Alicyclobacillus sp. SO9: one gene and its partner. The main gene of each other region encodes a partner of the protein of the gene in region 2 in a complex. Links are inferred from orthologs where the notes say so. Each region holds a gene or a part of one and is shown on either strand. Other genes may lie near its edges. The genes, in order: dnaB and dnaG.

Region 1 (3,136 bases), 2.0 Mb from region 2 along the record:
CGTCTCGAGTTTTTCCCGCAAACGCCGCACTGTCACGTCCACGGTACGGAGGTCCCCTTCATAGTCGTCTCCCCAAACGTCTGTTAACAGTTGGTCTCGGGTATAGACCATTCCGGGATGAGCTGCCATGGTGGCCAGCAGTTCAAACTCGCGGTGTGTCAAGGGGATGTCCGTGCCTGACTTTTTCACTTCATAGAGGTTAAGGTCAATTACAACATCACCGATGAAAAGCCTGCGGTTTGAGTTTTGGTCTTGATGATTGTCTTGGTCTTGCCACTGTCTGCGAAGATTCGCCTTGACCCTCGCAACCAGTTCCCTGCCGCTAAAAGGTTTGGTCACATAATCATCGGCACCGATTTCCAATCCTAGGACCTTGTCCACTTCTGAATCTCGAGCCGTAAGCATAATGACTGGGGCCATGCTGAAATTGCGTATTTCGCGGCAGACTTCAAATCCGTCTTTTTCAGGAAGCATAATGTCTAACAGGAGCAGGTCCGGTTCATAAGCTTTGGCCATGCTGACGGCCTCTTCACCATCAAAGGCGGTGATGACTTCAAACCCTTCCCGCTCCAGTGTGAACTTCAGTATATTGGCAATCGGTTCTTCGTCCTCCACCACCAAAACCGTAAACATCTCATTGCCTCCTATGCCTGTGAGCTCTGCCAGCAGTACTGGGCCAACCTATCCTTTAATGACGGTGCACCCAGACGAATCTCGGACTTTTGACAACGGTCTGATACCGACCTAAATTGTGCAGTAACGTGGAGTATTTGTCGCGTTCAAGGGGATTCATTGAAGCAGTTTGGTAACTGCTTAAATCGAACACAGGCGGTCCGAACCACCATGACTTTCGTGTAATATAGGCATTGACTCCAACTAGCTCACCCCGCTGAGCGTATGCCGGTACATCGTATACGTAGGCGTAGCGAGACCAGAAGGCCACACAAAGCAAGATAGCCAGAACAGTAAAAGTACGTATCCAAAAGCGAGTTGTTTGTACAGACCTCAGCATACGTACACGCCGAACCCTGCTGCGTCGGCGTTTACGGATCATTCTTCTGCGCCGCGCAAGCTGCTTTTGGTGCTCACCCCTGGTTAACCTGCTATCTGTTTGTGGCGTCAATCCTGTCACCTTACTCGCTATGAGCCTTCTCTAGATTTACGAATTTGTTGTAGTTTTTCAGAAAAACAAGCTCCACTGTTCCTGTAGGACCATTTCTTTGCTTCGCAATCAGTATTTCGACAATGTTTTTCTTCTCTGATTCGGGATCATAGTAATCGTCACGATACAAAAATGCAACAATATCAGCATCCTGCTCAATACTCCCTGACTCACGAATGTCGGAGAGCATCGGGTGCTTGTCCTGCCTCTGCTCGACTGACCGACTCAACTGGGCCAACGCGACCACTGGCACTTCCAACTCTCTCGCCATCTGTTTTAACATTCGAGAGATCTCGGAGATTTCCTGTTGTCTATTTTCGCCGGAACCTCTTCGTCCATGAATCAACTGTAGATAATCAATCACGACAAACCCTAACCCATACTGCGATTTCAGTCTGCGCAACTTGCTTCGCATTTCTGGAACTGTGATGCCCGGCGTGTCGTCAATGTAAATCGGGGCGCTGCCCAAGGTACTGACCCCCATTGACAGCCTCGGCCAATCTTCATCCTCCAACGTGCCTGTGCGAAGCTTGTGACTGTCAATGTAGGCTTCAGCACACAGCATACGTTGGACAAGTTGCTCCTTGGCCATTTCTAGACTAAAGATTGCAGCGGCTTGGCCAGCGCGAACGGCCACATTCTGAGCAATGTTCAGAGCAAACGCTGTCTTACCCACGGACGGCCGCGCAGCTACAATAATCAAATCCGACTTTTGGAACCCGCTTGTCATCCTGTCCAATTCACTGTAGCCCGTTGGCACACCCGTAAGTTTGCCCTCGTTTTCAAACAACTGCTCAATTTGCTCATAGGTTGTTTCGAGCACGTCTCCGATGTGAGTAAAATCGCGGACACGCTGGTTCTGCGACAAATCGAGGATCTTTCTTTCTGCCTCTGCCAAAACATCTTCAGCATCAGAATCCGCTCGGAAAGAGGCTGTCCCAATCTCCTGGGAGACTTGAATAATTCTTCTCAGCAACGCCTTTTCGCGAACGATTGCTGCATAATGTTCCACGTGAAGCACTGTCGGCATCGCTGCGGCTAGATTGATGACATACTCAGAGCCGCCAAGACTCTCCAAGACTCCCTCATGTTTCTGAAGAGCTTCAATGACCGTAACAACGTCAACCGGATTTCCGTTTTCGTAAATTCCACGCATGGCGCGAAAAATGTGTTGGTGTCCATTGGTATAGAAATCATCCGGTTCCAGCCACTCTGCAGCTTCAGAGACTGCTTCACTGGAAATTAACATAGCGCCCAAAACCGCTTGTTCAGCTTCAATGTTGTGGGGCGGCATGCGAATTGTATCCAGATTCAAGTTGGGTTCTGGTGACCGCGCTGCACTTTCACTCATTTTGCTCTACTCCCTTAGTCATTGCTCAACCTTCCTGTACATCTACGTTGACCGTGGCAGTAACTTCAGGGTGCAATTTGATTTGGACCTTGTGGGTGCCTAAAGACTTGATGTGCTCCGATAATTGAATCTTCCGCTTGTCAACATTGAACCCCTGTTGTTCAAGAGCATCTGCAATATGCTTGGTCGTTACAGCTCCGAACAATCGACCGCCCTCACCCGCCTGCGTGGTAATCGCCACGCGATGAGTCTCCAGCTTGGAGGCCAGTTCCTCTGCAGCACGTTTCTCCGCTGCAGCCAAGCGCTGCTCTTCTTTCTTTTTGTCTTGAAGCTCCTTCATTGCCGCTTCCGTAGCTTCTACTGCAAGTTTCCTGGGTAATAAGTAATTTCTGCCGTATCCCGGTGAGACATCAACCACGTCTCCCTCTTGACCCTGACCCTTCACGTTCGTTAACAGGATTACCTTCATGAAACAAACCCCTTTCTGGAAGATGTCCATCTGCCTCTGAGACAGTAGTTCTCATTATGGCATTGCCAGCACATGTTTATTGGAAGGTCTACTCTATTTTTTCTCAATGTTATGGCGCGCTCGATTGGCAATGTCAAAGACACCAATAATGATT
Region 2 (3,252 bases):
CTTGATAAGACCCAGATTTCCTTCCTGAATCAAATCGAGGAACAGCATACCGCGTCCGACATACCGTTTCGCGATGCTGACGACAAGACGAAGGTTGGCTTCTGCAAGCCTTCTTTTTGCTTCTTCGTCGCCTTCTTCAATCAGCTTCGCCAACTCAATTTCTTCAGCAGCAGACAAGAGCGGAACCCGGCCAATTTCTTTGAGATACATACGCACGGGATCGCTGATTTTCACACCAGGAGGCATGGTCAGATCGTTGAGGTCGATTTTTTCATCTTCCTCCTCGGCTGCTTCCTCCTCATCTTCCTCATCTTCCTCATCGCTGAATCCTTCCGTGCGCTCGTTGGCGACCTCAACGCCTACGTCAGACAACTGATCGAAGAACTCATCCAGCTGATCCGGGTCTAAGTCGAACGGCGACAGGCGCTTTGCAATCTCAGCGTATGTGAGGGTCCCTCTTTGCTTCCCTAACGCAGTCAGGGCCGCTTTTACATCCTGAAGGGTGAGTCCAGCCTCTTCGCGGGCTTCTTCTTTTATATCTGTATTTTTCATTCCTTTTCCCGCCTCCTTCACCCCCGCAACCTTACAGTTCAGTACGGGGCAGTTTCAACTGCTGAATCTGTCTCTGCACTAGGACAATTTGCTTCTTCAACTCTTCAACCAAACTCCGGTCTCCAGACTGAGTAGCCCGCAAGCTTTCATCCAGCAGAGCCTTATACTTGTGTTCCGCTTCCTGAAGCCGAATCGTCCGCAAATAATCCTTTAGTACAGCTTCATCTGTACTTGGTGCATCCTCCATCAGCAAAGAAGATGCGAGGTCCACCAGTGGTGCGTCTTCCAGAGCCTCCAGTAAATCCGCTGAACTGTATTCCTGGTGCTCTGCAAAGTACGCATAAAGGTGTGCCAGGAGGGCAGTCTGCTCAGGCAATACCAACTCCATGACCTCGTTGTTCATAAGGAACGTCGCAGCGGCAGGACTTTGCAGAGCTGCCTGCAGCAGTCTGTTAGCCGCAATTACATTTCCTCGTTGCAACTTGCGGTGTTGACTTTGAGCAATCTCAAAGTTCCTCGAAGTCTGTCGCACCTTGCGGTGTTCCCTGGTTGATCGCTTCGCTATAAGGGTGTACTCTTCCTTCAAAGTTTCGGCAGAAACGTGAAATTCTTTCGCCAAGGCTTTGATAATCGTCTCTTGTTCGATTGGAGTTGACCACTCGTGAAGCAGTTCCAGAGCCTTCCTGATAAATTCATTTACGCCAGCGGACGTACGTAAATCAGAGTGGCTTCGAAGCCGGGAAAGCTGAAATTCAACTACGGTTAAGGTCTGCTCCTGCAGCAGCCTTTGGAAGGCTGCAGCACCATGTTCTCGAATGAATTCATCGGGGTCTTTGCCGTCCGGGAGCGCAGCGACACGCACATCTAAATCCACTGCGGCTGCAATTTCTGCAGCACGAACTGTGGCTGATTGTCCTGCTTCGTCTCCGTCATATGCCAAGACAAGCCGATTTGCCCACCGTTTAATGATGGCTGCCTGTTCTTCCGTAAAAGCCGTACCGAGACTGGCCATTGCGTTTTGAACACCAGCCTGCTCCGCTGCAATGACGTCCATATATCCTTCCAGTAAAACCGCCGTTCCTGTTTGACGAATCTCTTTCCGTGCTACATACTGGTTGTAGAGAATCCTTCCCTTGTGAAAGATAGCCGTCTCAGGAGAATTTAAATACTTCGGTTTTGCGTCTGGACGGATTGCACGTCCGCCGAATGCAACAATTTGACCTTTCGCGTTTGCAATTGGAATGATAAGTCGCCCGCGGAACCGGTCGGCCACCTGTTCCCCCATTTGTACGGCAAGACCTGCTTCTGTCAATACAGACACAGCAAACCCTCTTTTTTGCAAAAAAGAAGTTAGTGTACTGTTTGAAAAGGGTGCGAACCCCAGTTGATGCGCGACAGCCGTTTGCTTTGAAATTCCTCGTTCTTCGAGGTACTTCAGGGCTTGCACACCGGCACTGGTATTCATTAAAATATAGTTATACAGTTTTGCCGCCAATTCATGCGCATCTCTCATGCGCTGTAACGAATTTTTTTCCGAAGGAACTTGGACCTGTGTTCGTTCTTTGAGTTCAGCGGGAATCTCCAACTGGGCTCGCTCTGCCAAGAGCGTTACGGCCTGAGTGAACTCGACACCTTCGATTTCCATAACAAAGTGAATGACCGTTCCACCTGTACCACATCCAAAGCAATGATATAACTGCCGGTCTGCGGAAACAGAGAAGGACGGTGTTCGCTCGCTATGAAACGGGCATAGCCCTACGAATGACCTGCCTGTTCGTCGTAGTTGTACGTGCTCTGACACAACGTCTACTATGTCAGTCCGTTGTCTAACCTCGTCGACAAACCAATCTGGGATCAGAGCCATCCCATCACCTTCTAACTACCGCAAAAGGATTACGCCTGTCTCCGTCCACTGGATGACACAACGTTGCTTGTGCATGTTTCAGCTTCATATGAAGTTGCTTTGAAATTATTCTACAGAAAGCGTCACTTTTCCTCCTTTTATTTTTAAAATCCTAACTTTGAAGATGCGCCGTCGACCGAGAATCTATACACAGTCTGCATATTTTGCAGTAAACAACCTCTAGTATCGACGGCGCTAGTTAAATTTATCCACACAAGTATCTACGTTGAAGTATATGGCTTGCAAACGACACTTATGTTACACTGCTCAGGTTATGCGCGAATCGCGGCTTGCGCTGCGGCTAATCTGGCCAGCGGTACGCGAAACGGAGAACAACTGACATAAGTCAGATTCTGTTCATGACAAAAGGCAATAGAGTGTTGCTCACCGCCGTGTTCACCGCAAATTCCAACCTTCAATTGAGGCTTGGCTTTCCTTCCTTCAGACGTCGCAATTTTAATCAACCGGCCGACGCCGTCCCTGTCCAACACTTCAAAAGGATTGTCTTGAAGCACCTTGTCGTTGAGATAGGTTTGCAGAAACTTGCCTTCTGCGTCATCTCTGCTGTATCCGAAGGTGGTTTGGGTTAAATCATTGGTTCCAAATGAGAAGAATTCTGCTTCTTGTGCCATTTCATCAGCGGTTAACGCTGCTCGTGGCACTTCAATCATGGTTCCTACAACGACCGGTACTGAACTTCCTCTCTCTGCTTGAACTTCTCGTGCCGTGTCTTCCACTAATTTACGCATCCGCCGAAGTTCTGCCACATGTCCTGCTAACGGAATCATCACTTCAGG

The links.
Region 1: the proteins of dnaG (region 2) and dnaB are in contact, whole or in part, in a crystal structure (PDB 2R6A), measured with the Geobacillus stearothermophilus proteins. The link is inferred for Alicyclobacillus sp. SO9 from one-to-one orthologs. Residues at the interface, in WP_049624496.1 of Geobacillus stearothermophilus: Lys456, Leu457, Leu458, Pro459, Ala460, Asn463, Ala464, Leu467, Leu535, Leu536, Ile537, Ala538, Gln544, Glu545, Asp548, Tyr549, His552; in WP_033016901.1 of Geobacillus stearothermophilus: Ser13, Glu15, Ala16, Gln18, Glu91, Leu92, Asp94, Ala95, Val96, Pro97, Thr98, Ala99, Ala100, Asn101, Tyr104, Tyr105, Ile108.

The regions. Positions count from the first base shown.
Region 1 is NZ_CP066339.1:5,174,820-5,177,955, forward strand. Bases 324-3,136 are described here. They hold dnaB (replicative DNA helicase), read right to left. Parts: upstream 2,514-3,136; coding sequence 1,134-2,513; downstream 324-1,133. Other genes in these bases: GI364_RS24155 (response regulator), read right to left, coding at 324-633; GI364_RS24160 (hypothetical protein), read right to left, coding at 689-1,123; rplI (50S ribosomal protein L9), read right to left, coding at 2,539-2,982; GI364_RS24175 (DUF2232 domain-containing protein), read right to left, coding at 3,076-3,136. Outside these bases: more of GI364_RS24155, read right to left, coding at 1-323. UniProt on the Escherichia coli protein: The main replicative DNA helicase, it participates in initiation and elongation during chromosome replication. Travels ahead of the DNA replisome, separating dsDNA into templates for DNA synthesis.
Region 2 is NZ_CP066339.1:3,223,830-3,227,081, forward strand. The notes cover bases 1-2,929. They hold dnaG (DNA primase), read right to left. Parts: upstream 2,417-2,929; coding sequence 584-2,416; downstream 1-583. Other genes in these bases: rpoD (RNA polymerase sigma factor RpoD), read right to left, coding at 1-552; ppdK (pyruvate, phosphate dikinase), read right to left, coding at 2,728-2,929. Outside these bases: more of ppdK, read right to left, coding at 2,930-3,252. UniProt on the Escherichia coli protein: RNA polymerase that catalyzes the synthesis of short RNA molecules used as primers for DNA polymerase during DNA replication.